3 regions of the Streptomyces sp. NPDC046915 genome follow, and region 2 is predicted to be linked to each of the others. Evidence: riboswitches for the same ligand, from Rfam matches in the RefSeq annotation. Region 2 holds a riboswitch; each other region holds the start of a gene.

Region 1 (10,501 bases), on a different contig from region 2:
CGGCGGGGGCGGCACTGCATCCGACAGCCCCTCCGGCGCGGTGAAGTCCGCCCCCGCTGTTCACCCGTAGGTCGGCACGGTGTCCGCGATCCATGACTACATGTGGACCCGCAGACCGTGCCAATCTCCGATCTCCCAAGACTTCGAGAAAGACTCACAGACTCATGGCGAACTACACCGCCGCCGACGTCAAGAAGCTCCGTGAGCTCACCGGCGCCGGCATGATGGACTGCAAGAAGGCGCTGGACGAGGCCGAGGGCAGCGTCGAGAAGGCCGTCGAGGCGCTCCGCATCAAGGGCCAGAAGGGCGTCGCCAAGCGTGAGGGCCGCTCCGCCGAGAACGGCGCCGTGGTCTCCATCATCGCCGACGACAACTCCTCCGGTGTCCTGGTCGAGCTGAAGTGCGAGACGGACTTCGTCGCCAAGGGCGACAAGTTCCAGGCCGTGGCCACGGCCATCGCCGAGCACGTCGCCAAGACCTCCCCGGCCGACCTCGAGGCCCTGCTCGCCTCCGAGATCGAGGCCGGAAAGACCGTCCAGGCGTTCGTGGACGAGGCCAACGCCAACCTCGGCGAGAAGATCGTCCTGGACCGCTTCGCGCAGTTCTCCGACGGTTACGTCACCGCCTACATGCACCGCACGATGCCCGACCTGCCCCCGCAGATCGGTGTCCTCGTCGAGCTCGACAAGCCGAACGCCGAGGTCGCCAAGGGCATCGCCCAGCACATCGCCGCCTTCGCGCCGAAGTACCTCGCCAAGGAGGACGTGCCGGCCGACATCGTCGAGTCCGAGCGTCGCATCGCCGAGGAGACCACCCGCGCCGAGGGCAAGCCCGAGGCCGCGATCGCCAAGATCGTCGACGGTCGCCTGAACGGCTTCTTCAAGGACGCCACGCTGCTCGGCCAGCCGTATGCGCTGGACAACAAGAAGTCCGTCCAGAAGATTCTGGACGAGGCCGGTGTCACCCTGAAGCGCTTCTCGCGCATCAAGGTCGGCATCTGAGTCCGTCCGCGATCGACGCGCGGCCCACGGAGAAATCCTCGGGGAATTCTCGATAGGGTCGACAGCAGTCGTCCGCGCACACCGCCACACCCAGGCACGTGGCGGACGGCAGCAGATCTGACGAGGAGGCCATTGCCGCGCATGGGAGCGAAAAGCGACCCCAACCGGCAGTGGCCTTCTTCGTATGTGCACCACGTAACAGAGGCGGGATCCCCATGACCACCAAGGCCCAGAAGAGCGACGACGGCAAAGTGCGCGGCCGGTTTCTGCTGAAGCTGTCCGGAGAGGCCTTCTCCGGTGGCGGGGGCCTGGGCGTCGACCCCGACGTAGTGCACAAGATCGCCCGCGAGATCGCGGCCGTCGTGCGCGACGGCGCGGAGGTCGCGGTCGTCATCGGCGGCGGCAACTTCTTCCGCGGCGCCGAACTCCAGCAGCGCGGCATGGACCGCGCCCGCTCCGACTACATGGGCATGCTCGGCACCGTGATGAACTGCCTCGCCCTCCAGGACTTCCTGGAGAAGGAGGGCATCGACAGCCGGGTCCAGACCGCCATCACCATGGGCCAGGTCGCCGAGCCGTACATCCCGCTGCGCGCCGTGCGCCACCTGGAGAAGGGCCGCGTGGTCATCTTCGGCGCCGGTATGGGCATGCCGTACTTCTCCACCGACACCACCGCCGCCCAGCGCGCCCTGGAGATCGACGCCGAGGCGCTGCTCATGGGCAAGAACGGCGTGGACGGGGTCTACGACTCCGACCCCAAGACCAACCCCGACGCCGTCAAGTTCGACGCCCTCGGCTACGGCGAGGTCATCACCCGCGACCTCAAGGTCGCCGACGCCACCGCGATCACCCTGTGCCGTGACAACAAGCTGCCGATCCTCGTGTTCGAGCTTCTGGCCGAGGGGAATATCGCACGAGCCGTCAAGGGTGAGAAGATCGGCACGCTCGTGGGTGATCAGGGCAGCCGGGCCTGACCGGACCACCCCGGGACCTGGCCGGGGGATGGACAATGTCCTGCCGGTCGGGAACCGTGCAGGAAGAAGACGCGACGCAGCCGGCCGCCGCCACCGCCAAGGAACCGCAGCCGGGCCTACTCAAGACACGCAGGAGCAAGTGGTGATCGAAGAGACCCTCCTCGAGGCCGAGGAGAAGATGGAGAAGGCCGTCGTGGTCGCCAAGGAGGACTTCGCCGCGATCCGCACCGGCCGTGCGCACCCCGCCATGTTCAACAAGATCGTGGCCGACTACTACGGCGCGCTGACGCCGATCAACCAGCTGGCTTCGTTCTCCGTACCGGAGCCGCGCATGGCCGTCGTGACCCCGTTCGACAAGAGCGCGCTGCGCAACATCGAGCAGGCGATCCGCGACTCCGACCTGGGCGTCAACCCGAGCAACGACGGCAACATCATCCGCGTGGTGTTCCCCGAGCTCACCGAGGAGCGCCGCCGCGACTACATCAAGGTCGCCAAGGGCAAGGCGGAGGACGCCCGGGTGTCGATCCGCTCGGTGCGCCGCAAGGCCAAGGACGCCCTCGACAAGCTGATCAAGGACGGCGAGGTCGGCGAGGACGAGGGCCGCCGTGCGGAGAAGGAACTCGACGACACCACCGCGAAGTACGTGGCCCAGGTGGACGAGCTCCTCAAGCACAAGGAAGCGGAACTGCTCGAGGTCTGATGAACGACTCTTCCTGGGGCGCTCCGCCACAAGCCGGGTCACAAGCCGGGTCACAGGCCGGGTACTGGGGGCCCACCGACCAGGGACCGGTCCGGGGGGCTGCCCCGGCGGGCCCCGCGTACGATGCGCATGACGCGCAGCAGACTCGCCCCATGCCGGCCGTGCCCGACGTACCCGTTCATGGCCCTCGTGGCGGACACCAGGACGACGACCGGGGGGCCGCTCGGCTGAGCGGCCCCTTGTTCCGCGACGAGCCGCAGGCCCAGTCCTACGGGCCGTATGACATGCCGCGGACGTCGCCCGACGGGGCGGCGCCGCAGAATCCGGAGCCCATGCCCGACGCCCCGCAGCCGGCCCCCGCGCCGCAGAAGAAGAGTGCGGGCCGGGACCTGAGCTCGGCCATAGGGGTGGGCGTCGGGCTCGGCGTGGTGATCGTCGCGTCCCTGTTCATCGTCAAGGCCGTGTTCGTCGGCGTCGTGGCGGTCGCCGTCGTCGTCGGCCTGTGGGAGCTGACCAGCAGGCTTCAGGAGCGCAAGGGCATCAAGGCGCCCCTGGTCCCGCTGGCCGTCGGCGGTGCGGCGATGGTCGTCGCCGGGTACGTCCGGGGTGCCGAGGGCGCCTGGGTGGCGATGGCGCTGACCGCGCTGGCGGCACTGGTCTGGCGGATGACCGAACCACCGGAGGGTTACCTCAAGGACGTCACGGCGGGCGTCTTCGCGGCCTTCTACGTCCCGTTCCTGGCCACGTTCGTCGCGATGATGCTCACCGCCGGCGACGGCCCGTGGCGCGTGCTGACCTTCCTCCTCCTGACGGTCGTCAGCGACACCGGGGCGTACGCCGTCGGCTGGCGCTTCGGCAAGCACAAGCTCGCCCCGCGCATCAGCCCGGGCAAGACCCGCGAGGGCCTGCTCGGCGCGGTGCTGTTCGCCATGGTCGCGGGCGCGCTGTGCATGCAGTTCCTGATCGACGACGGCGCCTGGTGGCAGGGCCTCCTGCTGGGCTTGGCGGTCGCGGTCAGCGCCACCCTCGGCGACCTCGGCGAGTCCATGATCAAGCGCGACCTGGGCATCAAGGACATGGGCACGCTGCTCCCCGGTCATGGCGGCATCATGGACCGCCTGGACTCGCTGCTGCCGACGGCTCCGGTGGTGTGGCTTCTTCTGGTGATCTTCGTGGGATCCGGCTGACCGTCGCTTCTGCACCGTCCGTACCGGCGATCGCGTCCGAGGATCCCGCAACCACCCCTTCCGAACATATGATCATTCCGCCGTGATCCGTGTCCGGGAGGGGTGAGGCGTGTGTGGGGACGTAGGCGTGCCAAGCGGGAGCAGGAGGCGGCCGACGCGGTCGAGGCGCTCGCCGGGAGTCTGAGGTCCACGATCGACTCCGCCGACGAGACGCACCAGGCGCTGCTGGACATGCGGGAGCAGCTGGCGCAGGAGCTCGCGGAGATCGCCGCACTGCTCGGCCACCGCGACGGGATGCCCGTCGACGCGATCCGGCAGCAGACCGATGTGGCCGCGCGGATCCTCGGGGACATCGACCGGATGTCCGAGGAGTACGGCGACACGCGGGCGCTGCTCGTCGGCAAGGACGAGAACGACCTCGACGAGATCATGCCGGCACTCGAGGAACTCGTGGCGCACGCCCAGGGCATGGCGGAGATCGGGGAGTCGTTCGCGGGCCTCATCGAGTCGATGCTGGAGCTGCGGGAGAAGACCCACCGCCTGCGCGAGGACCTGATCCCCCTGCGCGAACGCGTCCACGCCGCCTTCCGCGCGGCCCAGAAGGAACTGGACGCGACCCAGGGCGCCCCCGGCTGGTTCGGCCGCCAGGCGACCCTCGCCGCCCTCGGCGACCGGCTCACCGCCCTGGACGAGGGCCGGGTGATCCCCACCCAGGACCGCAGGGTCAGCGACCAGTACCGCGACCTGGAACGCGACATCGCAGAACTCCGCGACACTCTGGGAACAGGCCCGGCCTGACCGCCCCACCACTCGTCCCGGGCCACCCAAGTCGATCTGCGACACTGGTAAGGCCATGCCTAAGCCCGGAGAACTCATTTTCGTCGCGCCGCGCGGAGCCAAGAAGCCGCCGCGGCATCTCGCTGATCTCACGCCTGCCGAGCGCAAGGAGGCGGTGGCCGAGATCGGGGAGAAGCCGTTCCGCGCCAAGCAGCTCTCGCAGCACTACTTCGCGCGGTACGCGCACGACCCGGAGCAGTGGACCGACATCCCCGCCGGTTCGCGCGACAGGCTGCGGGAGGCGCTGCTGCCGGAGCTGATGACGGTGGTGCGGCATCTGTCGACCGACCAGGGGACCACCCGCAAGACGCTGTGGCGGCTGTTCGACGGGACGCTCGTCGAGTCGGTGCTGATGCGGTACCCGGACCGGGTCACCATGTGCATCAGCTCGCAGGCGGGCTGCGGGATGAACTGCCCGTTCTGCGCGACCGGGCAGGCGGGGCTCGACCGGAATCTGTCCACCGCCGAGATCGTCCATCAGATCGTGGACGGGATGCGGGCGCTCAGGGACGGAGAGGTGCCCGGCGGACCGGCGCGGCTGTCCAACATCGTCTTCATGGGGATGGGCGAGCCGCTCGCCAACTACAAGCGCGTGGTGGGTGCCATCCGGGCGCTCACCGATCCCGAGCCGGACGGGCTCGGGCTGTCGCAGCGCGGCATCACCGTCTCCACCGTCGGGCTCGTCCCGGCGATCCACCGGTTCTCCGACGAGGGCTTCAAGTGCCGGCTCGCGATCTCGCTGCACGCGCCGGACGACGAGCTGCGCGACACCCTCGTACCCGTGAACACGCGCTGGAAGGTGCGCGAGGTGCTGGACGCCGGCTTCGAGTACAGCGCCAGGTCCGGCCGGCGGCTGTCCATCGAGTACGCGCTGATCCGGGACATCAACGACCAGGCCTGGCGCGGTGACCGGCTCGGGCGGCTGCTCAAGGGCAGGCCCGTGCACGTCAATCTGATTCCGCTGAACCCGACGCCGGGTTCCAAGTGGACCGCGTCGCGGCCGGAGGACGAGAAGGCCTTCGTGGAGGCCATCGCCGCGCACGGAGTGCCCGTCACCATCCGGGACACCCGTGGGCAGGAGATCGACGGAGCCTGTGGTCAGCTGGCGGCCACCGAGCGGTAGTCTGTGGGCGTCAAGTACATCTTCATATTCCGACAGGGGAGCGCCACAGCGCTGAGAGTGCGGCAACCGGGCCGCAGACCCTCTGAACCTCGCCCAGGTCATTCTGGGTAGGGAGTTCGGTCATCACTCGAGCTGTTGCGCCCTGCCCGGGCACCGGCGGATTCCTCCGCGGGTCCCGGGCAGGGCCGCGTCTCTTCCTGGTCAACCCCAGGAGGAATCCAGTGCACAACAAGACCTTCGTGGCCGTGGCCGTAGGGCTCGGTCTCGTGGCGCTGCCCGTTCTGACGGGGTGTGGGGCGTCGAACGGGAAGGGTTCGGCGGACTCCAGGACCGTCACCCTCGTCAGCCACGACTCGTGGGCCGTGTCGAAGAACGTGCGGAAGGACTTCGAGAAGCAGTCCGGGTACAAGCTCCGGGTCCTGAAGGACGGCGACGCGGGCCAGGCCGTCAACAAGGCGATCCTGACCAAGGACAACCCGCAGGGCGACGTCTTCTTCGGCGTGGACAACACCCTGTTGTCGCGGGCCCTCGACAAGGGGCTGTTCCAGTCGTACGAGCCCAAGGGCTCCGACCTGATCCTGCCCCAGTACCGCGTCGACCAGGACAAGCACCGGGTCACGCCCGTCGACACCGGCGACATCTGCGTCAACTACGACAAGGCGTACTTCAGCGAGCACAAGCTCACACCGCCGCAGTCGTTCGCCGACCTCGCCAAGCCCGAGTACAAGAACCTCCTCGTCACCGAGAACGCGGCCACCTCCTCACCCGGCCTCGGCTTCCTGCTCGGCAGCGCCGCGAAGTACGGGGACGGCGACTGGCAGGACTACTGGAAGAAGCTGAAGGCCAACGGCGTCAAGGTCGTCGACGGCTGGGAGCAGGCCTACTACCAGGAGTTCTCCGGCTCCTCCGAGGGCAGGAAGGCCGGCGGCGACCGGCCGCTCGTGGTGTCGTACGCCTCCTCCCCGCCCGCCGAGGTGATCTTCGCCAAGAAGCGGCCCAGCACCGCCCCGACCGGGGTGTCGTACGGCACCTGCTTCCGGCAGACCGAGTACGCGGGGCTGCTGAGCAACGCGGGGAACACCAAGGGCGGCAAGGCGTTCCTCGACTTCCTGCTCACCAAGGAGTTCCAGGACGACATGCCGCTCAACATGTTCGTCTACCCGGTGCGCGAGGCCGCCCAGGTGCCGCCGGACTTCGTGAAGTACGGCCCGCAGGCCAAGTCCCCCGAGACCATGGCCCCCGAGAAGATCGCCGCCCATCGCGACCAGTGGGTCAAGTCGTGGACGTCGCTGGTACTGAAGTAGCCACGCCCAGGCGGGGTATCAGGCGGGGAACCGCGGCGCGGCTCGGCCTCATGGCCCTGCCCGTCGCGTTCTTCGCGGTGTTCTTCGCCTGGCCGGTGGCCGCGATCGTGGCCCGCGGGCTGAAGGTGGACGGCGTCTGGCAGTTCTGGCGGATGGCGGACGTCGTCACCCAGCCGGACATCGGGCACGTGCTGTGGTTCACCACCTGGCAGGCGCTGGCCTCCACCGCGCTCACCCTGCTGATCGCGCTGCCCGCCGCCTACGCCTTCGCCCGCCTGGACTTCCCCGGCAAGCAGGTGCTGCGGGCCGTCGTCACGGTTCCGTTCGTGCTGCCGACCGTCGTCGTCGGCACCGCCTTCCTCGCGCTGGTCGGGCGCGGCGGGCTGCTGGACGAACTGTGGGGCGTGCGGCTGGACACCACCGTGTGGGCGATCCTGCTGGCGCACGTCTTCTTCAACTACGCGGTCGTCGTACGGACGGTCGGCGGACTGTGGGCACAACTCGACCCGCGTCAGGAGGAGGCCGCCCGGATGCTGGGGGCGTCCGCGCTGCGCGCCTGGCGGAAGGTGACGCTGCCCGCCCTCGCACCCGCGGTGGCCGCCGCCGCCCTGATGGTGTTCCTGTTCACCTTCACCTCCTTCGGCGTGGTCCAGATCCTCGGCGGGCCCACCTTCTCCACCGTCGAGGTGGAGATCTACCGGCAGACCTCCGAAGTCTTCGACCTGGCCACGGCCGCCGTCCTCACCCTGGTCCAGTTCCTCGCGGTCGGCGTGATCCTCGCCGTGCACGCCTGGACGGTACGGCGCCGGGAGACCGCGCTGCGGCTGGTGGACGCCGCCGTGACCGCCCGTCGGCCGCGCGGCGCGGGTCAGTGGGCGCTGCTGGCGGGTGTCCTCGCCACCGTCGCCCTGCTGTTGGTGCTGCCCCTCGCCGTGCTGGTGTCGCGCTCGCTGGACGCGCCGGGCTTCGGTTACTACCGGGCGCTGACCGACGACGGCGGCGGCATGTTCCTGGTGGCGCCGATCAACGCGATCACCAATTCCCTCCAGTACGCCGTCGCCGCGACCGCCATCGCCCTGGCTGTCGGCGGTCTGGCCGCCGCCGCGCTCGCCCGCCGGGACGCGGGCCGGATCGTGCGCGGTTTCGACGCGCTGCTGATGCTGCCGCTCGGCGTGTCCGCGGTGACCGTCGGCTTCGGGTTCCTGATCGCGCTCGACAAGCCGCCGCTGGACCTCCGGCAGTCCTGGATCCTGGTGCCGCTCGCGCAGGCGCTGGTCGGCGTGCCGTTCGTCGTACGGACCATGCTGCCCGTGCTGCGGGCCGTGGACGGGCGGCTCAGGGAGGCGGCGGCCGTGCTCGGGGCCTCGCCCTGGCGGGTGTGGCGGGAGGTCGACCTGCCGATGGTGCGGCGGGCGCTGCTGATCGCGGCCGGGTTCGCCTTCGCGGTGTCGCTGGGGGAGTTCGGGGCGACCGTGTTCATCGCGCGGCCCGACAACCCGACGCTGCCCGTCGCGGTGGCCCGGCTCCTCGGCCGGCCGGGCGAACTCAACTACGGGCAGGCGATGGCCCTTTCCACGATTCTGATGGTGGTGTGCGCGGCCTCCCTGCTCGTTCTGGAGCGGCTGCGCACCGACCGGACGGGGGAGTTCTGATGCTGCTGAGCCTTGAGGCCGCGACCGTGCGCTTCGGCGGGCGGGCGGTGCTCGACGCCGTGGACCTGTCGGTCGACGAACACGAGATCGTGTGCGTGCTCGGGCCCAGCGGCAGCGGCAAGTCGACGCTGCTGAGGGCGGTGGCCGGGCTGCAACCGCTGGACTCCGGGCGGGTGGTGCTCGACGGACGCGACCAGAAGGGCGTGCCCGCGCACCGGCGCGGGGTGGGGCTGATGTTCCAGGACCACCAGCTCTTCCCGCAGCGGGACGTGGGCGGCAACGTGGCCTTCGGGCTGCGCATGCAGGGGGCGGCGAAGGGCCGGCAGGAGGCCCAGGTACGGGAGTTGCTGGACCTGGTGGGCCTGCCGGGCGCCGCCGGCCGGGCGATCGCCGGGCTGTCCGGCGGGGAGCAGCAGCGCGTGGCGCTGGCCCGGGCGCTCGCTCCCCGGCCCCGGCTGCTGATGCTGGACGAGCCGCTCGGGCAGCTCGACCGGTCGCTGCGGGAGCGGCTGGTGGTGGAACTGCGGGAGCTGTTCGGCCGGTTGGGGACCACCGTGCTCGCCGTGACGCACGACCAGGGCGAGGCGTTCGCGCTGGCCGACCGGGTGGTGGTGATGCGGGACGGGCGGATCGCCCAGTCCGGTGTTCCGCTGGAGGTGTGGCAGCGGCCGGCCGACGAGTTCGTGGCCCGCTTCCTCGGCTTCGACAACGTGGCCGGCGCGACGGTCGCCGGGGAGGCCGCGGACACGCCGTGGGGCAAGCTGCCGGTGCCCGCGGGCGCGCCACAGGGTGCCCGTACGGTGCTCGTCCGGCCCGCCGGTGTGCGGCTCGTCCCGGCCGGCGAGGGTCTGCGCTGCACGGTGACCGCCCGTACGTTCAGGGGCACGCATGTCGCCGTCCATCTCCAGCCCGAGGACGCCCCGCGTCTGGAGGCGGCGTGCGCGCTCAGGGAGGCGCCGGAGGTCGGTGGGGAGGTCGGCGTGGAGTTCGACGCGGCCGAGATCGTCGTACTCGAGGAGCGGCCGCCCGCCGGGGGACGGCAGTGGCCCGCCCCCCGGACGGGGGAGCGGGCCACGGTGGTGCACGAGGAGTGAGGCGTCAGCGACCGCTGCCCGCCCCGCGACGGCGCATGCCGTAGAACACCGCGCCACCGCCGACGACGACCAGGGCGGCCGCGATGCCCGCGATCAGACCGGTGTTGGAGTTCGCACCGGTCTCGGCGAGGTTCGAGTCACCGGCCGCCGGGGACGGCTCGTTGTTCGAGGTGCCCGCCGGGGCGGTGCTGGTGCCCTGCGGAGCCGACTCCGACGCGGACGCGGACGGGGTCGCGGACTCGGCCGGGGCCGAGGCCGACGCCGAGGCGGACTGCGACGGCTTCGAGGTCTCCGTGGCGGGCGCCTTGGGGGTCTCGGGCTCCTTGGTCTGGCAGGCCGTGGAGGGAGTGGTCAGGTTGGGCGAGATGTCCGCGTCGACCTTCTTGCCGGCCTTGACGTGGACGCGGTACGTCGCGTTGGGCTTCCAGTCCTCCGCGAAGGTGACCGTGGTGCCCGTGCTGGATCCCTTGATGTTCTGCGGCTTGCCGATCTGCTTCACATCGGCACCGTTGTTCTCCAGGAACACGGTGATGATGGCAGGGGTGCCTGCGGCGTCCTTGTCGGTGACGACGATGACGCCCTTACCGCCGTCGCACGTGGCCTCGGCGGAGAAGTCACCTATTTCGCAG
Region 2 (10,501 bases):
GTGGCATGTACAAGCTCGTCGACGGCTCCGGGAAGCTGGCCGGCGGACTGCACGACGGGGCGAAGAAGATCCCCGACTACGGCAAGCGGGACCGCGACGAGCGCACCGGGGTCATGGCCGACCCGGTCCAGCTCGCCTCCAGGGACCTGCACCACGCGCCGAACTACGGCACCGGGTTCGCCCCGTACTTCATCCCGCTGTCCCTGTGGGTGGGCGCCATGGTGGCGTACATGCTGATCCCGCCGCTCAACCGGCGTGCCCTCGCGGCCGGCTCGTCCGCCTGGCGGACCGCGCTGGCGGGCTGGCTGCCGGTGGCCGCGATCGGGGTGCTCCAGACGGCCGCACTGATGTCCGTCCTGCACTGGGCGATCGGCCTGGAGATGACCCGGGCGGCCGGGACGGTGGGCTTCCTGTTCCTGGTGGCGGCCTGCTTCGGGGCGATCGTGCAGTGGCTGAACGCGCGCTTCGGCGCGGCCGGCCGGATCCTGGTGCTCGCCCTGCTGATGCTCCAGCTGACCTCCGCGGGCGGTACCTACCCGGTGCAGACCAGTCCCCGCTTCTTCGACGCGATCCACCCCTTCCTGCCGATGAGCTACGTCGTGCAGGCACTGCGCAGGCTCATCACGGGCGGGGGCCTCGGCCCGGTGTGGCTGGCCTGCGGCGTGCTGACGGCGTTCACCGCGGGCGCCCTCGCGCTCACCGCGCTGTCGGCCCGCCGCCACCAGGTGTGGACCCTGGACCGGCTGCATCCCGAGCTGAGCCTGTGACCTCCCCTTTCGTGCCCCGTTCGGACGCCGTTCCTGTGAGAATCGACGCCATGGAAAGCAGCAGCGCCACGTCGGGTGGCAGCACGCGCCGCGAGGCCACCCGGCAGAAGCTCTACGAGGCTGCCGTCACGCTCATCGCCGAACAGGGCTTCTCCGCCACCACGGTGGACGAGATCGCCGAGCGTGCCGGGGTCGCGAAGGGCACGGTCTACTACAACTTCGCGAGCAAGTCGGTTCTCTTCGAGGAGTTGCTGCGGCACGGCGTCGGCCTCCTCACCGCGTCCCTGCGCGAGGCGGCCGAGCGGACGGCACGCGAGGGCGGCAGCAGGGTCGACGCCCTGGACGCGATGGTCCGGGCCGGGCTGGTCTTCATCGACCGCTATCCGGCCTTCACCCAGCTGTACGTGGCCGAGCTGTGGCGCACCAACCGCGCCTGGCAGTCCACGCTGATGGTGGTCCGGCAGGAGGCCGTCGCCGTCGTGGAGGGCGTGCTGCGCGAGGGCGTGGCGAACGGCGAGTTCAGCGAGGAGATCGACGTGCAGCTGACCGCGGCCGCGCTGGTCGGCATGGTGCTGGTGGCCGCGCTGGACTGGAAGTCGTTCCAGCCGGAGCGGTCCCTGGACGACGTCCACGCGGCGCTGTCCCGGCTGCTCCAGGGGCGGGTCAGCGGGAAGGGCTGAGCCGGCGCCCCGGCAGCAGCCGCACGCGTGCGTGCACGGAAAAGCGCCGGTCCGTCGTGGCCGCGTCCCCCGCGGGCCACCTCGAACCGGCGCTTCCTTCGTGCTCCCCCGTACGTCCCCCCGTGGGCCCCCGTTCGGTCGTCCCCCGGGTACCCCCCGTGCCTCGCTTCCGCCGACGGAATCGGCGGAAGGAGCGGATCGAGGGCCGCTCCGTTCCGGCGCCCCGTGTCGCCGGTGCCGGAGCCGCGCCCCTTCTCCGTGCCTCCACTCTCTCGTTCGCGCAGGTGGCAGCCCATCCGTGCGCGTACTCATCTCATGCACTAGGTACGGATACTCAGCCCTGCGCGCTCATCCCCAGCCCGTGGCCGGGATTGTCGGTGGCGGTCGCTAAGGTCGCAGGCATGGCACGGATTGCGGTGATCGGCGCCGGGATGGGCGCGATGGCGGCCGCCGCCCGGCTGGCCGTCGCGGGCCACCGGGTGGCGGTGTACGAGCGTACGGAGACGTACGGCGGTGCGGTGCGCCGGTTCGAGCGGGACGGGTTCCGCTTCGACACCGGCCCCGGACTGCTGCCCCTGCCCGCGGTCTACCGCGACCTGTTCGTCAAGACCGGCAAGGAGCCGCTGGAGGCCTGCGTCGAGCTGGTGCAGGTCGACCCGTCGTCCCGGCACGTCTTCGCGGACGGCACCGAGGTGTCGTTGCCGAACGCCTCGCGCGCGGGTGTCGTCACCGCCCTGGACGAAGCACTGGGCGCGGGCGCGGGCGGGCGCTGGGGGGACTTCCTGGTGCGGGCGCGCGAGGCCTGGGACCGCACCCGGCGTCCGCTGCTGGAAGAGCCCCTGTGGCCGAACTGGCGCGTGCTGGCCGAGCGTGAGCCCTACCCCGCCGTTCCGCACAAGCGGCTGCTGCGCACCCGCCGGGCCACCACGCTCGCCGAGGTCGGGGAGTGGGAGCTGCGCGACCCGCGTCTCGCGGCGCTCCTGGAGAGCCACGCGCTCGCCCACGGCCTCGATCCCCGGCTGGCTCCGGCGAGCGCGGCGGTGCTGCCCTATCTGGAGCACGCCTTCGGCACCTGGTATGTGCGCGGCGGCATACGGGAGTTGGCGCGCGCGGTGTACGAGCGGTGCCTGGCCCGCCGGGTGGAGTTCGCCTTCGGCGCGGAGGTCACCGGCATCCTGGAGAAGGACGGCCGGGCGGCGGGGGTGGAGTTCGCTGGGGGCACCTCCCCGGCTTTCGGCTCTGGGGGAGGGACGGTGGCCGAGGCCGACCACGTCGTGGCGGACGTGGACCCGGTGCGGCTGCGGGGCCTGACGGGGCATCCGCTGGACGCGGACGGGGATGTGCGCGCGGAGACCGTGCCGCCCCGTACGGGCCGGTTCACCGTGCTGCTGGCGCTGCGCGGCGAGCGCGAGCCCGGTGCCGCGCACCGCACGGTCGTGCACGCGCCGGACCCCGCGCGGCCCACGGTGACCGTGCTGCGGCCCGACGACCCCTCCTCGCGTCCGGAGGGCGGGTACGAGTCGGTGGTCGTCCAGGCCATGGTGCCGACGGAGGCGGGCTGGGAGCAGGAGAGCACGGTCCGGCGTTTCACCGGCCTCGTCCTGGACGCCGCCGGGGCCGCTGTTCCCGGCCTGCGCGAGCGGCTGATCTGGCACGAGGTGCGGACGCCCGGTGACACCGCGGCCGAGACGGGTTCCGGGGCCGTCCCCGCTCCCGCGCTCGCCGCGGCGGACGGCCGCTTCCTGCATCCGGCGAACACCACACGCCTGCCGGGCCTGTACCGGGTGGGCGGCTGGTCACACCCCGGCGGTGGACTCCCCCACGCCGGGATGTCCGGCGCGCTGGTGGCGGGGCTGATCGTGGAGGGGCCGGACTTCCGCGGCTCGCAGTGAGTCCCTCGAGCGGTGAGGCTCAGAATCGGTACTGCTCGTCGAACCCGTTCCCCTGCTGCTGACCGCCCGTCTGGTAGGGGTACGGCTGCTCGGTGGGGAGTTCACCGCCGTAGGACCCGTCGGTGCGCTGCTGCGGGACCCAGACGCCGTCCGCGGGGGTCTCGCCGTAGCCGCCGGTGCCGTACTGGCCCTGGCTCTGGCCCTGGCCGTAACCCTGCTGGTCGTACTGCTGGCCGCCGTACGTCTGGTCGTAACCGGTTCCGCCGTAGGGGTCGGAGTAGCCGCTGTACTGCTGCTGGCCGCCGGCCTCGTAGCCGTACTGCTGCTGCTGGCCGTAGCCGGAGTAGTCGTACGCGTACGACTGGTCGGTGCCCTGGGCGGCCGTCGCGTAGGTGTCCTGCTGGGCGGCGGACGGTTGGGCGGAGCCCGAGAAGGAGTCGCCGTATATGCCGTACGTACCGGTCTCGTCCGGCATGGGCTGCGGCTCGTAGACCGCGGTGGTCTCGGCGGCCGTGGGCCCGGCGGAGCGGGCGGCGGGGTTGAAGACGTCGTCGCGGTCGTAGTCGTCGCCGTAGCCGGGGCTGTCGTCGCCGTAGCCGGCCGCCCGCGCGCCCTGGAGGTCGGAGACCTCCAGGGCCGGGTCCTGGGGCTCGGGTTCGCCGCGGCGGCGCTTGCTCTTGCTCTTGCCGGTGGCGCCGGGCTCCGGACGGCTGACCGCCCAGCCCGCGGCGAAGCCGCGGCGGAACGACAGCGTGACGTAGGTCTGCCCGACCGCGAAGGCGGCCGCGCCCAGGCCGATGACCGGCACGGACGGGATCAGCACACCGAGCACGACACCGAGGAAGCCGACGAAGGCGAGCAGCCGCCAGCGCAGCCGCGCCTTGTACTGAAGCAGCACCTCACCGAGCAACCACAGCGCGACGATGCCGAACGCGATGTAGAGGACCGTCCAGCCCATGTACGCCCCTCTCCCAGTGGCCGCTACGCAGTGTGTCGTATCGCGGGGCGGCCGGTCTAGGCCTGCGGGGGATGGTGCAGGCCCAGGTTCTCGTAGATTTCCAGCGTCGCCGTGGAGTTGTTGAGCGTGATGAAGTGCAGTCCGGGCACTCCCTCGGACAGCAACCGTGCGCAGAACTCCGTGGCGAATTCGATACCAATGGAGCGTACCGCCGCCGGATCGTCTTTGGCTGTGAGGATCCGCTCTTTCAGGGCGGACGGGAACACGGCGTTGCTGAGCTTCGGCAACCGTTGCAGCATCTTCACGCTGGTCACCGGCAGGACCTCGGGGATGACCGGGGTCTCGCAGCCCGCCGCGGCCACCCGGTCACGCAGGCGCAGGTAGGACTCCGGCCGGAAGAACATCTGCGTGATGGCGTAGTCGGCGCCGGCCCGGCACTTGTCGACGAAGTGCGTGACGTCGGTGTCCCATTCTGAGGAGCGCGGGTGCATCTCCGGGAACGCGGCGACGCCCACGCAGAAGTCGCCCGACTCCTTGATGAGCTGGACCAGCTCGGCCGCGTAGGTCAGGCCCTTGGGGTGCGGCACCCAGTCACCCATCGGGTCGCCGGGCGGGTCACCGCGCACGGCCAGCATGTTGCGGATCCCGGCGTCCGCGTACTGGCCGATGATGTTGCGCAGTTCGGCGATGGAGTGGTCGACCGCGGTGAGGTGGGCGACCGGCGTCAGCGTGGTGTCGACGACGATCTGCTCGGTCTCCTTGACCGTGGTGGCGCGCGTGGAGCCGCCGGCGCCGTACGTCACGGAGACGAAGTCCGGCGCCACCGCCTCGACCCGGCGCAGCGCGTTCCAGAGGTTCCGCTCGCCCTGGGGGGTCTTGGGCGCGTAGAACTCGAAGGAGTACGTCGTTTTGCCGGTGCCGAGGATGTCACGCACCGTACGCGCGCGATCGGACCTGGTTGATGCGGTTCCGAGGGCCATACCGGCAGGTTAGCCAGGGGCGGCCGGTCCCCCAACCGGGGTTCGGTTATTTGCCCGAATTGCCGGGCCGTTGTCCATCCCTTGGACACAGGTGGACGCTGGTGGACCCCGGTGGGCGCCGCGTCACGCCTGCCGGAGCCGCTTGGCGAACTCCGCCGCCGCCGCTCCCGGGTCCGGGGCCTCCGTGATCGCCCGTACGACGACCACCCTGCGGGCCCCCGCGTCCAGGACCTCGTCGAGGTTGCCCAGGTCGATGCCGCCGATGGCGAACCAGGGACGGTCGGTGCCCAGCGCGGCGGTGTGCCGGACCAGGTCGAGGCCGGGGGCGTGCCGGCCGGGCTTGGTGGGGGTGGGCCAGCACGGGCCGGTGCAGAAGTAGTCGACGCCCTCCTGGACGGCGGCGGCCTCCGCCTCGGCCTCGGCGTGCGTGGAACGGCCTATGAGGACGTCCGCGCCGAGGATCGCGCGGGCCGCGGGGACCGGGAGGTCGCCCTGGCCGAGGTGGAGCACGTCCGAGGCGACGGCGTGGGCGATGTCCGCGCGGTCGTTGACCGCGAGCAGCTTGCCGTGCCGGGCGCAGGCGTCGGCGAGGACCGCGAGGTGCTCCAGTTCCTCGGCCGCCTCCATGCCCTTGTCCCGCAGCTGCACGATGTCCACACCGCCGGCCAGTACCGCGTCGAGGAACTCGGCGAGGTCGCCCTGCCGCTTCCGGGCGTCCGTGCACAGGTAGAGCCGGGCGTCGGCGAGGCGCCCCCGGGCGGTGGCGGTGTCGGACATGCGTGGGTCCCCCCGTTGTCGGTGCGCGGTCGGCGGCGTACGGGCCGATGGCCGGGCCGGTCACCGGCCGCCCGCTCCCCCAGGGGTGCGGGCGGACGTGACTCACCGCGGCCGGGGCCCCGGGGCCGCGGCCCGTACGCCGGACGGTGTTCGGTTCGGATGGTCCGGGTCAGACGGCGAGCGCCTGGGCGCGGCGCTTCACCTCCGTGCCGCGATTCTCGCTCAGGGCCTGTGCGGGGGTGCCGGGGAGGCTGGGGTCCGGGGTGAAGAGCCATTCCAGCATCTCTTCGTCGGTGAAGCCGTCGTCCCTGAGGAGCGTCAAGGTCCCGGACAGGCCCTTGACGACCTTGTCCCCGTCGATGAAGGCGGCGGGGACGTGCAGCGCCCGGTTCTCACCACGGCGTACGGCGATGAGCTGGCCCTCCTTGACCAGCTGCCGCACACGTGTCACCTCGACGCCGAGCTGTTCGGCGATGTCGGGCAGGTTCAGCCAGGCGGGGACGAGAGCATCGATCTTCGCGTCAATCTCGGTCACGGGATCTAGCCTGCCATCTGCCACTGACACTCGGAAGTCAGGGCGGTCCACCCGGGGCTATTTGCCAGGTCCCGGGCCCGGTGCCGTGGCGCTCTTCAGGGGCCTCGCCGGGTCGGCCAGTATCTCCGGCCGCATCGGTGTGCCCGCCTCGATCAGCCGTCGTCCCTGGGCCAGGTCCCTCGGGCGTCCCACGGCGAGCAGGGCCACCAGCCGGTCCTCCTTCAGCCAGCAGACCGTCCACGCGGGGCCGGCCGGATCGCCGCGCCACAGGGTGCGGTCGGCCGCGCCGTGGTGACCGGCGTACTGGACGAAGCGGCCGAACTGCTCGGACCAGAAGTACGGCACGGGGTCGTAGACCGCGGGGGTCTCGCCCATGATGTTCGCGGCGACCGTGCGCGGGCCCTGGAGGGCGTTGTCCCAGTGGTGGACGAGCAGTCGTTCCCCGTACCGGCGGGAGGGGAAGGAGGCGCAGTCGCCGACCGCGTACACGTCCGGGGCGGAGGTCCGCAGGTGCTCGTCGGCCACCACCTCGCCGTGCGCGCCGAGTTCGATGCCGGAGCCGGCCAGCCACGCCGTGGCGGGGCGGGCGCCGATGCCGACGACGACGGCGCCCGCGGGCACCCGCGAGCCGTCGTCGAGCACCACCGCGCCCGGCTCGACGCGCTCCACGCGCGCGTGGGTGCGCAACACGGCGCCGCTGTCGGCGTACCAGGACACCATCGGCGCGGCCACCTCGGCCGGGAGCGCGCCGGCGAGGGGGCGGTCCGCCGCCTCCACGACCGTCACCGCACAGCCCGCCTCACGGGCCGCCGTGGCGAACTCGGCGCCGATCCAGCCCGCGCCGACGACCACGATGTCGTGCTGCCGGGCGAGTACCGGCCGCAGCCGTTCGGCGTCGTCGAGGGTGCGCAGCAGGTGCACGCCGGAGACGCCCTCCGTGCCGGGCAGCCGGACCGGTTCGGCGCCGGTGGCCAGGACCAGGACGTCGTACGGTTCGGGCCCCGCCTCGGTGTCGACCTCGTGGTCGCCCGGACGCACGCCCAGCGCCTCGCGGCCGAGGAGGAGTTCGATGCCGAGCGCGTCGAAGTCGACGTCGAAGGCGGAACCCTCGGCCTTGCCCAGCAGCACGGCCTTGGACAGCGGGGGCCGGTCGTACGGCTGGTGGGGTTCGGCGCCGATCAGCGCCACGGTGCCCCGGAAGCTCTGTTCGCGCAGGGCGACCGCGGTCTGCACCCCGGCCATGCCCGCGCCGACGACGACCACGCGCCGCGCCTGTGACGTGCCCTGTTCCCGCGTCTGCTCGCTCACTCGATCACCATAGTCAACTGACTGTTCGTCAGTCAGGGGGCGTGCTCAGTGACCTGCTCCACAACGCTCGTACCCGCTCCGGGCTGCGATTCCCATTCCCAGGTCTCCTCCAGCCGCACCCGGCCGTCGGACAGCTCGACGACGGTGGACGCGCAGTGTCCGCAGGAGGTGGTGCCGTCCCGCTTCAGCTGCACGTACCGGAAGTCCAGCCGGTCCCCTTCCCGGGTGCCCACCAGAGACCCGCGTATGACATCGCCGCCCGCGTACTCGGCCCAGATCTCGCCGTTCTTCTCGTGGTACGCGAACCGGGTGCGCGTCCCCACCTGCCCCGGGGCCTGGTCCGCTACGGGGGCGAGGATCAGACCGTCGAGCGAGCGGGCCATCGGCGGAGGCCTCCTTACGAGTCGGTGCGCTGCGGGCTAGGGTGGCCACCGTACAAGCACTCGCGGGAGCCCGGACGCACCGGGCTGAGAGGGAGGCTGGCGGCCTCCGACCGTACGAACCTGATCCGGGTCATGCCGGCGAAGGGAGGGGCTGGACGCCCATGTCGTCACGTACGTCCGACGTCCTCGTCATCGGGGGCGGGATCATCGGCCTGGTCACGGCCTGGCGGGCCGCGCAGCGCGGCCTGAGCACGGCCGTGGTGGACCCCGAGCCCGGCGGCGGGGCCGCTCAGGTGGCGGCCGGGATGCTCGCCGCCGTCACGGAGCTGCACCACGGCGAGCAGCGGCTGCTCGGCCTGAACCTGGCGTCGGCCCGCCGCTATCCGGACTTCGCGGCCGAGCTGACCGAGCTCACCGGCCTCGACCTCGGCTACCGCAGATGCGGCACGCTCGCCGTCGCGCTGGACGCCGACGACCGCGCCCACCTGCGCGAGCTGCACGCCCTTCAGCACCGGTCGGGCCTGGAGTCGGAATGGCTGTCGGGGCGGGAGTGCCGCCGCCTCGAACCGTTGCTGGCGCCGGGGGTGCGCGGGGGGCTGCGGGTGGACGGCGACCACCAGATCGACCCGCGCCGGCTGTCGGCCGCGCTGGTCGCCGCGTGCGAGCGGGCCGGGGTGGTCTTCCACCGGGTGTGGGCCGAACGCTTCGACGTCGCAGGGGACCGGGCGGCCGGCGTCACCGCCTCGGACGGCTGCGTGCTGCGCGCGGGCCAGGTGGTGCTGGCCGCCGGGAGCCTGAGCGGGCGGCTCGCGGGCCTGCCCGAGGACCTGCTGCCGCCGGTGCGGCCGGTGAAGGGGCAGGTGGTGCGGCTCGCCGTGCCGGAGCGGTACGCACCGTTCCTCAGCCGGACCGTACGGGCCGTGGTCCGCGGCAGCCATGTCTACCTGGTGCCCCGGGAGAACGGCGAGCTGGTCGTCGGGGCCACCAGCGAGGAGCTGGGCTGGGACACCACGGTGACCGCGGGCGGGGTGTACCAGCTGCTGCGCGACGCGCACGAGCTGGTGCCCGGCATCACCGAGCTGCCGCTCACGGAGACCCGGGCCGGCCTGCGCCCCGGCTCGCCCGACAACGCGCCGCTGCTCGGCCCGACCGGTCTGGACGGCCTGCTGCTGGCCACCGGGCACTACCGCAACGGCGTACTGCTCACGCCCGTCACCGGGGACGCCCTGGCGCACGCCCTGACCACCGGTGAACTGCCCGAGGAAGCCCGCCCGTTCACCCTCAAGCGCTTCAGCACGGCACTCACGGAGCAGCCCGTATGAACAACCCGGTCACCATTTCCGTCAACGGAGAGCGCCGGGAGGTCGCCCCCGGCACCGCTCTCGACACTCTCGTCGAGTCCCTCACCGCGGCGCCGCGCGGCGTGGCTGCCGCGCTCAACGAAACCGTCGTCCCGCGCGCGCAGTGGCCCGCCACGGCTCTGGCCGAGGGTGACCGCGTCGAAGTCCTCACCGCCGTCCAGGGAGGCTGACCATGGCCGACGACCCCTTCGTCCTCGGCGGTACGTCCTTCACGTCCCGCCTGATCATGGGTACGGGCGGTGCGCCCAGCCTGGAGGTGCTGGAGCGGGCGCTGGTCGCCTCCGGCACGGAGCTGACGACCGTGGCGATGCGGCGGGTGGACCCCGGTGTGCACGGCTCGGTGCTGTCGGTGCTGGAGCGGCTCGGCATCCGGGTGCTGCCGAACACGGCGGGGTGCTTCACCGCCGGGGAGGCCGTGCTCACCGCCCGGCTGGCACGGGAAGCACTGGGCGGCGATCTGGTGAAGCTGGAGGTCATCGCCGACGAGCGCACGCTGCTGCCGGATCCGATCGAGACGCTGGAGGCGGCGGAGACGCTGGTCGACGACGGGTTCACGGTGCTGCCGTACACCAATGACGATCCCGTGCTGGCGCGGAAGCTGGAGGACGTGGGCTGTGCGGCGATCATGCCGCTGGGGTCGCCGATCGGGTCCGGGCTGGGGATCCGCAATCCGCACAACTTCCAGCTGATCGTCGAGCACGCGCGCGTGCCGGTGATCCTGGACGCGGGCGCCGGTACGGCCTCGGACGTGGCGCTGGCGATGGAGCTGGGGTGTGCGGGGGTGATGCTGGCCTCGGCCGTCACTCGGGCGCAGGAGCCGGTTCTGATGGCGGAGGCGATGCGGCGGGCGGTCGAGGCCG
Region 3 (10,501 bases), on a different contig from region 2:
CGCGGAACCGCACGCACCCCCCACCCAGCCCCACCCACGCACCGCCACACCCCCGGCCGGGCGGCCGCACACCGTGGCGATCCCCGAACAGCGGCAGTCCGCGACCCTCATCGGATCCGTGCAGCGCGCGATGCGCCTGCTGGAGACCGTCGCCGGTCACGAGTACGGGGCCCCGGCCAAGCAACTGGCCCGCGAGACCGGCCTCGCCCTCCCCACGGCGTACCACCTGCTGCGCACCCTGGTGCACGAGGGCTATCTGCGCCGGGAGAAGGGACTGTTCTTCCTCGGCGAAGCGGCCGAGCGGCTGAGCAGCAGCGGAGCGAAGCAGAAACGTCGCAGCACGGTCGCCGACGCGCTCGCGCACTGCCGGGACTCCATCGGTGTACCGGTGTACTACGCCATGTACCGCGAGGGCGAGATCGAGGTCATGTGCGTCTCCGACACCCCGGGCAACCCCGCGGTCGAGGAGTGGGCCGACTTCCGCGAGACCGGGCACGCGCACGCCATCGGTCAGTGTCTGCTGTCCCAGCTGGACGAGGAGGCCCGCCGGGACCACCTCGACCGTTACCCCGTGCAGTCCCTCACGCCGTACACGGTGCGCGACGACCGCTCCCTGCTGCGGCGCCTTGAGCGGATCCGGCGGATGGAACCGGCGACGGAGCGGCAGGAGTACGCGCTGGGCACGGTCTGCGCCGCGATCCCGATCACCGTCGGCACCACGGCTGCCACGATGGCCCTCTCCCTGCCCTCCCACCAGGCCGACCGGCTGCTGCCCGCGGTCCAGCGGCTCCAGAGAGAGGTCGGACGGCATCTGGGCTCGATCGCGCTCTCTATCAGTATCTGAAAACTCACTCCTTGTGATCTCTTGTGTACTTTCAGCAAGATTTCATCAGTGTCAAAGGGGTCATTACCGGCCAGTCGGTGTCCTATGACGGGATGGGCGATGCGCGAGTCCGTACAGGCAGAAGTCATGATGAGCTTTCTCGTGTCGGAGGAGCTCTCCTTCCGCATCCCCGTGGAACTGCGATACGAGACATGCGATCCCTATGCCGTGCGGCTGACCTTCCACCTGCCCGGTGATGCCCCGGTGACCTGGGCCTTCGGGCGCGAGCTGCTGATCGACGGGGTGGGCCGGCCGTGCGGCGACGGCGATGTGCGCATCGCGCCCGCCGGCCCCGAGGCGCTGGGCGAGGTGCTGATCCGGCTTCAGGTCGGTGCCGACCAGGCCCTGTTCCGCTCCTCGACGCCCCCGCTGGTGGCCTTCCTCGACCGTACGGACAAGCTGGTGCCGCTGGGGCAGGAGGGGGCGCTGGCCGACTTCGACGCCCACCTCGACGAGGCCCTCGACCGCATCCTGGCCGAGGAACAGAGCGCCGGCTGAAGCGTTACGGCAGGACCCGGCCCGGACGCTGCGCCTCGGCACCGGGGAGCTTGCAGTAACGCTTCTCCGCAGATCTCGCCAGCTCCTGACGGATCCTCACCGCTTCCTGCGCCTGCCCCGTCCGCCACGTGCCGGGGGCGACGAGGTCACGGTGGCCACGGCCGGCTCCGCTCCAGGACGATCGGCCGCCACCACCAGGGCCGCGAGGGCGGTGGTGACCGGTACGGAGGCCACCAGACCGATCGAGCCCACCAGCGTGCGCACGATCTCCTCCGCCACCAGCTCGCTGTTGGCGACCGTGCCCACACTGCTCTGCGCGATGGAGAACAGCAGCAGCAGGGGCAGCGCGGCACCCGCGTAGGCCAGCACGAGTGTGTTGACCACGGATGCGATGTGGTCGCGGCCGATACGGATGCCCGCACGGTACAGACCCCGCCGGCCCATCGACGGATTGGCTTCGTGCAGCTCCCATACGGCCGAGGTCTGGGTCACCGTCACGTCGTCCAGGACACCGAGCGACCCGATGATGACACCGGCGAGCAGCAGACCGCTCATGTCGATCGACGGATACAGGCCGTGGATCAGACCGGTGCTGTCGTCGGTGTTGCCGGTGAGGGCCGCCCAGCCGATGAACAGCTTGCCGAGGACGCCGATCAGCGACAGCGAGACCAGCGTGCCGAGGACCGCCACCGACGTACGGGCCGACAGACCGTGGCACATGTAGAGCGCGATCAGCATGATGGCGCTGGAGCCGACGACCGCCACGATCAGCGGGTCCGATCCGTGCAGGATCGCGGGCAGGATGAAGAAGTTGAGGATCAGGAAGCTGATGGACAGCGCGACCAGTGCCATGACGCCACGCATCCGCCCGACGATCACGACGGCGAGGGCGAAGAGCCCGGCCAGCAGCGCCATCGGGAAGCGCCGGTTGACGTCGGTCACCGAGTACTGCAGGTCCTTCGGCGCCGAGGGCTCGTAGGCGGCCACGACCTTCTCGCCCTGGTGCAGCTGCCGCGGCTGGTCCGGCTGCACGATCTCCGTGAACGTACGGCCCTTGTCCTTGCCGGTGTCGACCCGGATCGTCGCCTTCTTGCAGGTGCCACTCGCCTTCTGCTGCGTGGAGCTGCCCTCGGCGGTGGAGGCGTCGCCGGCCGGGGTGCCCCCGGAGGCGTTCGCCGACTTGCAGCTGACCTCGACGACCTTGGCGACCGTCGCCTGCTGCGTCTGCCGGTCGAAGCCGACCCCCGTTCGCTGGTGCGGAGGGGCGCCGCCGGGCCACAGCACCACGAGCCCGACCGCTACCGCCGCGGTGAACGGGATCAGAACGGCCGCGATGACCCTGCGCAGATGCTTGGAGACCGGCGTCGCGGGGCCGTGGCTGTGACTGTGGGAGTGCCCGTGTCCCCCGCCGTGTCCGTCTCCTCTGCCGCGCCCGTGCCCTTCACCGGCGTCATGACCGAATTCTGAGCCGTCGCCAGGGCGGTGCCTGTGCGGCGGCTCGGTGGGCGGGTACGGAGGCTGTTGCGTCGTGGTCACCGCCCGATGATTGCAAGAACGGGCAGAGGCGCACTGTTCACCGCGCCACAAATGACGCTAGCGTGGAGGCACCTTTGCACACGCGGGAGCTCGGAGCACCGGGCTGAGAGGGCGCTGACCTCCGTCTTCGCGATGTTTCACGTGGAACACCGACAGACGGAAACCGCTGCGTCGACCGCCGAACCTGTTACCGGGTAATGCCGGCGTAGGGAGTAGGTCTTATGACCAACAAGGACGCACGCACGCCTGCCTCCACGCAGCTCTCCAGCGACGGGGAGGCCGGGAAGTCCATCGGCTGGCACAAGGGGTATGTCGAGGGCTCACGCCCCGACCTGCGGGTGCCGGTCCGTCAGGTGCACCTCACCAACGGGCAGTCGGTCACGCTGTACGACACCTCCGGCCCGTACACCGATCCACTCGTCGAGACCGACGTCCGCAGGGGTCTTTCGCCGCTGCGGGAGAACTGGATCATCGGCCGCGGTGACACCGAGGAGTACGCGGGCCGTCCCGTCCGTCCTGAGGACGACGGGATCAAGCACACCTCGCCGCGGGGTGGCCTGCGCAACCTCGACGCGGTCTTCCCCGGACGGCCCCGCCAGCCGCGCAGGGGCCGGGACGGCCAGGCGGTCACCCAGCTCGCCTATGCCCGTCGAGGTGAGATCACGCCCGAGATGGAGTTCGTGGCGCTGAGGGAGAACGTTTCTCCCGAGGTCGTCCGCGAGGAGATCGCGGCGGGCCGGGCCGTGTTGCCCGCCAACGTCAACCACCCGGAGATCGAGCCGATGATCATCGGCAAGCGGTTCCTGGTGAAGGTCAACGCCAACATCGGCAACTCGGCGGTGACGTCCTCCATCGAGGAGGAGGTCGAGAAGATGACCTGGGCGACCCGCTGGGGCGCCGACACGGTCATGGACCTGTCCACCGGCCGCAACATCCACACCACCCGCGAGTGGGTGCTGCGCAACTCCCCCGTCCCCATCGGCACGGTGCCGCTCTACCAGGCACTGGAGAAGGTCGACGGCAAGGCCGAGGAACTGACCTGGGACGTCTACAAGGACACGGTCATCGAGCAGGCCGAGCAGGGCGTGGACTACATGACCGTCCACGCCGGTGTGCGTCTGGCGTACGTGCCGCTGACCGCGAACCGCAAGACTGGCATCGTCTCGCGCGGCGGCTCGATCATGGCGGCCTGGTGCCTGGCGCACCACAAGGAGTCGTTCCTGTACGAGAACTTCGAGGAGCTCTGCGAGATCCTCGCCGCCTACGACGTCACGTACTCGCTGGGCGACGGGCTCAGGCCCGGTTCGATCGCGGACGCCAACGACGAGGCCCAGTTCGCGGAACTCCGAACTCTCGGGGAACTCAACCGGATCGCCAAGCGTTACAACGTACAGACCATGATCGAGGGCCCGGGACACGTCCCGATGCACAAGATCAAGGAGAACATCGACCTTCAGCAGGAGATCTGCGATGAAGCTCCGTTCTATACGCTCGGCCCGCTGACGACAGACGTCGCACCGGCGTACGACCACATCACCTCCGGCATCGGTGCCGCGATGATCGCCTGGTGGGGCACGGCGATGCTCTGCTATGTCACGCCCAAGGAGCACTTGGGCCTGCCCAACCGTGACGACGTCAAGACCGGCGTCATCACCTACAAGATCGCCGCCCACGCAGCCGACCTCGCCAAGGGGCACCCGGGTGCCCAGGAATGGGACGACGCGCTGTCCGACGCCCGCTTCGAGTTCCGGTGGGAGGACCAGTTCAACCTCGCCCTCGACCCGGACACGGCACGGGAGTTCCACGACGAGACGCTTCCGGCCGAGCCCGCCAAGACGGCCCACTTCTGCTCCATGTGCGGGCCGAAGTTCTGCAGCATGAAGATCTCACACGACATCAGGCGTGAGCACGGTGGAAGCCAGGCCGAGATCGAGGAGGGTATGGCGCAGAAGTCGAAGGAGTTCGCGGCAGCGGGGAACCGGGTCTATCTGCCGGTCGTGGACTGACGCGGAGGCGCCGCCTGTCCGGCTTGCGCCCCCGGCCGGGGGCGCAAGCCGGGGGTCATTCCGGCTGGTGCTCCGGGCCGCCGAAGTCCGGGCTCGTGTAGTCCGGGCTGCTGAAGCTCGGGCGCGGGCCAGGGGTGGTGCCGTCGTCGGGGCTGCTGAATCCCGGTCGGCCGTAGCCGAGCCGGGGCATGCGTCCGGTCGGCCCCGGCGGGGTCATGCGGTGCAGTGCGCCGGTGCCGGGGGTGGCGAGCGCTTCCTGGAGGAAGGGCAGGATGCCGCGCTCCAGCAGGGCCTCGTGCCAGGCTTCCCTGGCCCGGGTCACTTCCTCGGTCGCCTCCCCATGGGGTCCGTCGAGCGAGGGGTTGTTGCGCAGGGCGGTGAGGAGCAGGCCGACGGCGGCGACCAGGATTGCGGCCGCCGTCATGGCGCCGAACACCCAGCCGGTGGTGATCATCGTCTGGGCGAAGGCCGGAGCCGGGTCCAGCATTTTCAATATGTAGCCGACGAGGAGGAAGATCGCCGCGGCGGTGCCGGCGAGCACGGGAGCGAGGACCGCGACGACGGCGACGGCGCCCGCGCCGGCGGTCTCGGCGGCCTCGCCCAGGGAGGTGGCCAGTCCCATCGGACCCGTGACCGGCTCCGCGGGCTCGGACAGGGGTACGGAGGACGGGACGGGCGGCGCCGGCCGGCGCAGTTCCTCGCGGACCTTCACGTAGTGCTGGTACTCGGTCGCTGCGGCCGCCGTGATGAGTGCGGTGGCGTTGAGCGCCATGGTGCGCAGTTGTTCGGGGTTGAGCCGCTGTCCTACAGCGGCCAGTTCCGGGCGGTGTGGTGCGGAGCGCAGCGCCTCATCGAGGATCCGCTCGTATTCCTGGCGGTCCTCGCTCAGCAGGTGCTGCGGAACGCTGTTCATGTGCATCCCCCGATGCTCCGTAGGGCTTGGGGCTCGCACGTCGACGAGCCGTCGGGCAGAAACGGAGGGGAGCCTGCTACGGATAAGCCGATGGTAGAGCCGTCACGGCGCGTGGTGACAGGGGGTTGCCAGAAATTGGGTGCCGGCCTGCACGAACGCCGCCGGGTGAACGCCTGCCCGGCGAACGCTCAGCCACCCAGGGGAAGTTGCTGGACCAGCAGCTTTCCGGCCATGGTCACTCCGCCGTCCATCGCGATGGCCAGCCCGTCCGCGTAGACGTGGGGTCCCTCGACCACGGGGCCGGTGTCCTCGTCCTCGTCCTCGGAGCCGACCTCGCCCAGGAGGTAGGGGATGGGGCTGTGGCCGTGAACGATGCGGGTGCCGCCGTACGTATCGAGGAGGGAGCGCACTGCTTCGGCGCCGCCCTCGCGGAAGGAGAAACGCTTGGTGAACTTGCGGAACAGGTCCCAGACTTCGTCCGCGTCGTTGCGCGTGATGGTCTCGCGGACGGTGTCGTTGACCCCTTCGATGGAGTCGCCGTAGTCGAGATAGGCGGTGGTGTCGGAGTGGACGAGCAGGTAGCCGTCGACCTCCTCGACGGCGTCCAGGCGGGCCATCCACTGCAGGTGGTGGTCCTGGAGGCGGTCCATGTCGGTCTTCTGGCCGCCGTTGAGCAGCCAGGCCGCCTGGAAGGTGGCGGTGCCGGCGCCCGAGTTGACGGGGGTGTCGCCGAACCGCTTGGCGCCCAGCAGCAGCAGCTCGTGGTTGCCCATGAGCGCCTTGCAGTAGCCGCCGGCCGCGGCGGCCTCGGCGGACAGCCGCATGACCAGGTCGATGACGCCGATGCCGTCCGGGCCGCGGTCGGTGAAGTCACCGAGGAACCACAGCCGGGCGGTGCCCGCGCACCACTGGCCGGCGGCGTCGATCAGGCCCTTCTCCTGGAGGGCGGCGATCAGCTCGTCGAGGTAGCCGTGCACGTCGCCGACGACGTACAGCGGGCCCGGCCCGGTGTTGGGCTGCACGGCCGGTGCGGGGCCGGGCTCGACGGTCACCTGGACGGTGTCGCCACGGTTGATGACCGGCAGGTCGCGCTCGGTGGGCGTGTACCCCTCGGGGTACGCCTCCTCGACGGCGGGCGCGGTGTCGCCGGGATGGGTGCTGCGCACGTACGGACCGGTCTCGTTGACGTACGCGGGCACCCGGAAGTCGCGCAACGTCGCCGTCCGCTCCACCTCGGGTCCCTGACCGGCCCCCTGAGTCATCAGACCCCTCCACCATCGCGCCGCATCTGCACCGCATCGGACTGCCTGGTCGCAGCGGCCCCCGCGGTGTCGTGGGCCCATCATAGGAATGCGGATCGCGCCGTGTGATGACCCAGGGGTGGTGAATCGGAGCGAGACGCCGGTTCACCGCGGCTTTCGCCCCGTTTGGGCCGGGGTTCGGCCGACTGCTGATCCCGATGCCGGCCGCCTGCGGTCCCCCCTCGGGCCGTCGGCGGGTCTCCGGACACTTCTCCTCCGTCGCGGCGCCGGGGCCGGCCGTCAGCTCCTCTCCGGCGCGCGGGGCGGGCTGATGGTGGTGCGGGGAGGCCGGCGCTGGGAGGAGGTGCGCACGATCAGCTCCGTCGGTATCACCTGCTCCACCGGGTGGTCCGAATCCACGCCCTCGATGGCGTCGATGAGTAACTGGACCACGGCCGTGCCGATGCGGCGGGGCTTGAGGGAGAGCGTGGTGATGGGCGGCTCGGTGTTGGCGTACACGGTGGACTCGCTGCAGCAGACCAGGAGCAGGTCGTCCGGGACGCGCAGGCCGTAGCGGCGGGCGGCGGCCAGCAGGTCGGTGCCGTTCGGGTCGAACAGGCCGTAGACGGCGTCCGGCCGGTCGGGCCGGGCGAGCAGCCGGTCGGCGGCGACGGCGCCGGCGCAGGGGTCGTGCGCAGGGTAGGCCTCGTACACCGGGTCCTGGCCGACCCGCTCGCACCAGTTCAGGTACGCGCTGGTCGACAGGTGCGTGTAGGTGTCCGTGGTCGTTCCGGTGAGCAGGCCGATCCTGCGGGCCCCGGCGGCGGCGAGGTGGTCGAGGATGCCGAGGACCGCGGCCTCGTGGTCGTTGTCGACCCAGGCGGTGACCGGGAGGGATCCGGCGGGGCGGCCGTCCGAGACGACCGGCAGGCCCTGCCGGACCAGCTCGCTGACCACGGGATCCTTGTCGGAGGGGTCGATGACGACCGTGCCGTCCAGGGCGACGTTCGACCACACGTCGTGGCGGGAGGTCGCGGGCAGGATCACGAGGGCGTAGCCGCGGGCGAGCGCGGCCGAGGTGGCCGCGCGGGCCATCTCGGCGAAGTACGCGAACTCGGTGAAGGTGAAAGGTTCATCCCCGTAGGTCGTCACGGTCAGGCCGATCAGACCGGATTTGCCGGTACGGAGTGTGCGGGCGGCGGCCGAGGGACGGTACCCCAGCCGGTCGGCGACCTCGCGGACATGGCGGCGGGTGGCGTCCGGGAGCCGGCCCTTGCCGTTGAGGGCGTCGGAGACGGTTGTGATGGAGACCCCGGCGGCGGCGGCGACGTCTCTGATGCCCGCCCGGCCCGGCCGACTGCCTCGACGTGAGGTTTCCGCGCGGCTCACCTGGTGCTTCCCTGCTGCTGTCATGGCGAGCCGATAGTAGGGCTCATGCGGTGGGGTAGTGCGGACGCATATGCACGCGTTGACAGGCACGTTTCTGCATGGTCATAGAGGGTCAACTACCTTGGAAACAAAGGTAGTTGAACGTTCCAAAGGCAAGACGTGACTTGTCGGCGCGGATAGGCCTGCTAAGTGTCCGATGTCTCGAAGAGGTCTCAACTCACCTTCATGGGTGATGCGCGCCAGGGCGCGAGCCACCGGCGCATAGATATATGTGCGGCGCGCCCCCGATACGTACGCCTTGGGGTGGTGATGCCCGTGATGCCGGTGTGGCGGAGCGCATGGTGCGGCGAGCCGCAGGAGGTCATCGCTCAGCTGTACGCAGAAACGCCGAATCCTCTTAAGGTGAGGAGTATTGGAAGCCGGCGGCGCTGACGGTCCGCCGGTGGTCGCGAGGAGGACTGCGGTGAGCGAGACGAGCCCCAAGCTGCGCGCCGAGCTGGAGGGTATCCCCACCTACAAGCCGGGCAAGCCCGCCGCGGCCGGTGGCCCGGTCGCGTACAAGCTGTCCTCCAACGAGAACCCCTACCCGCCGCTGCCCGGGGTGATGGAGACCGTGACGGCGGCGGCCTGCTCCTTCAACCGCTACCCGGACATGGCGTGCTCCGGCCTGATGGAGGAGCTGTCGGACCGCTTCGGCGTGCCGGTCTCCCACCTGGCCACCGGCACCGGCTCCGTGGGCGTCGCCCAGCAGCTGATCCAGGCCACCAGCGGGCCGGGCGACGAAGTGATCTACGCCTGGCGGTCCTTCGAGGCGTACCCGATCATCACGCAGATCAGCGGGGCGCGGTCGGTGCAGGTGCCGCTCACGCCGGGCGATGTGCACGACCTGGACGCGATGGCGGACGCGATCACCGACCGGACCCGGCTGATTTTCGTCTGCAACCCCAACAACCCGACGGGCACCGTCGTGCGGCGGGCCGAGCTGGAGCGCTTCCTCGACCGGGTGCCCCGCGATGTGCTGGTGGTGCTGGACGAGGCCTACCGGGAGTTCATCAGGGACCCCGAGGTGCCCGACGGTGTCGAGTTCTACCGGAGCCGGCCGAACGTCTGCGTGCTGCGGACGTTCTCCAAGGCGTACGGTCTCGCCGGGCTGCGGGTCGGCTTCGCGATCGCCCATGAGCCGGTGGCGGCGGCGCTGCGGAAGACGGCGGTGCCCTTCGGCGTGAGCCAGCTGGCGCAGGAGGCGGCGATCGCCTCGCTGCGCGCGGAGGACGAGCTGCTCGGCCGGGTCGGCTCGCTGGTGTGCGAGCGCAACCGCGTGGTCGACACGCTGCGCGCCCAGGGCTGGACCGTGCCCGAGACCCAGGCCAACTTCGTCTGGCTGCGGCTGGGGGAGCGTACGGTCGCGTTCGCGGAGGCCTCTGAGCAGCACGGTGTCGTGGTCCGGCCGTTCCCGGGCGAGGGTGTGCGGGTGACCATCGGGGAGACCGAGGCGAACGACATCTTCCTGAAGGTGGCGGAAGCGTTCCGCAAGGAGTCCTAGACGGGCCACGGGCCGGCCGGATCCTGCCTGGTGGGAACGGTCGGCCCGGCTGAAGGACCCCCCTCTCCGGTGTCGGACGGCCATGCGTCATAATGGCTTGTGAATGTGAACGCATTCACAAGCCTGTCGAGTAAGGAGGCCGGCGACGTGGAGTTGGCTTTGGCGCCGGAGACGCTGGCGCGCTGGCAGTTCGGCATCACCACCGTCTACCACTTCCTGTTCGTCCCCCTGACGATCTCACTGGCCGCCCTCACGGCCGGGCTGCAGACGGCGTGGGTGCGCACGGAGAAGGAGAAGTACCTCAGGGCCACCAAGTTCTGGGGCAAGCTCTTCCTGATCAACATCGCGATGGGGGTCGTCACCGGCATCGTGCAGGAGTTCCAGTTCGGTATGAACTGGTCCGACTACTCGCGCTTCGTCGGCGACATCTTCGGCGCCCCGCTCGCCTTCGAGGCCCTGATCGCGTTCTTCTTCGAGTCCACCTTCATCGGC

What was found. A riboswitch is a leader RNA that binds a small molecule or an ion and turns the genes downstream of it on or off. The one in region 2 is predicted to bind thiamine pyrophosphate.
Region 1: linked by a shared signal. The riboswitch ahead of ABZ915_RS35280 (thiamine ABC transporter substrate-binding protein) and the one ahead of thiO (glycine oxidase ThiO) in region 2 are both predicted to bind thiamine pyrophosphate.
Region 3: linked by a shared signal. The riboswitch ahead of thiC (phosphomethylpyrimidine synthase ThiC) and the one ahead of thiO (glycine oxidase ThiO) in region 2 are both predicted to bind thiamine pyrophosphate.

What each region holds. Positions count from the first base shown of each region.
Region 1 is NZ_JBEYXB010000017.1:84,915-95,415, forward strand. Features, by position in the region: gene tsf (translation elongation factor Ts) at 165-1,001, shown strand; gene pyrH (UMP kinase) at 1,217-1,975, shown strand; gene frr (ribosome recycling factor) at 2,118-2,675, shown strand; gene ABZ915_RS35265 (phosphatidate cytidylyltransferase) at 2,675-3,862, shown strand; gene ABZ915_RS35270 (hypothetical protein) at 3,974-4,660, shown strand; gene rlmN (23S rRNA (adenine(2503)-C(2))-methyltransferase RlmN) at 4,716-5,822, shown strand; TPP riboswitch at 5,847-5,954, shown strand; gene ABZ915_RS35280 (thiamine ABC transporter substrate-binding protein) at 6,044-7,126, shown strand; gene ABZ915_RS35285 (iron ABC transporter permease) at 7,177-8,778, shown strand; partial or broken gene ABZ915_RS35290 (ABC transporter ATP-binding protein) at 8,778-9,791, shown strand; gene ABZ915_RS35295 (LAETG motif-containing sortase-dependent surface protein) at 9,877-10,501, opposite strand, start outside.
Region 2 is NZ_JBEYXB010000050.1:199-10,699, reverse strand. Features, by position in the region: gene ABZ915_RS48260 (YhgE/Pip domain-containing protein) at 1-767, shown strand, start outside; gene ABZ915_RS48255 (TetR/AcrR family transcriptional regulator) at 818-1,447, shown strand; gene ABZ915_RS48250 (NAD(P)/FAD-dependent oxidoreductase) at 1,849-3,339, shown strand; gene ABZ915_RS48245 (hypothetical protein) at 3,359-4,297, opposite strand; gene metF (methylenetetrahydrofolate reductase [NAD(P)H]) at 4,354-5,277, opposite strand; gene thiE (thiamine phosphate synthase) at 5,401-6,054, opposite strand; gene ABZ915_RS48230 (Rv2175c family DNA-binding protein) at 6,224-6,589, opposite strand; gene ABZ915_RS48225 (FAD-dependent oxidoreductase) at 6,647-7,897, opposite strand; gene ABZ915_RS48220 (hypothetical protein) at 7,930-8,280, opposite strand; TPP riboswitch at 8,333-8,444, shown strand; gene thiO (glycine oxidase ThiO) at 8,442-9,602, shown strand; gene thiS (sulfur carrier protein ThiS) at 9,599-9,811, shown strand; gene ABZ915_RS48205 (thiazole synthase) at 9,814-10,501, shown strand, end outside.
Region 3 is NZ_JBEYXB010000003.1:496,204-506,704, forward strand. Features, by position in the region: gene ABZ915_RS10455 (IclR family transcriptional regulator C-terminal domain-containing protein) at 119-844, shown strand; gene ABZ915_RS10460 (SsgA family sporulation/cell division regulator) at 944-1,381, shown strand; gene ABZ915_RS10465 (YibE/F family protein) at 1,478-2,917, opposite strand; TPP riboswitch at 2,990-3,146, shown strand; gene thiC (phosphomethylpyrimidine synthase ThiC) at 3,139-4,923, shown strand; gene ABZ915_RS10475 (hypothetical protein) at 4,979-5,842, opposite strand; gene ABZ915_RS10480 (metallophosphoesterase family protein) at 6,025-7,098, opposite strand; gene ABZ915_RS10485 (LacI family DNA-binding transcriptional regulator) at 7,378-8,490, opposite strand; gene hisC (histidinol-phosphate transaminase) at 8,930-10,009, shown strand; gene ABZ915_RS10495 (cytochrome ubiquinol oxidase subunit I) at 10,157-10,501, shown strand, end outside.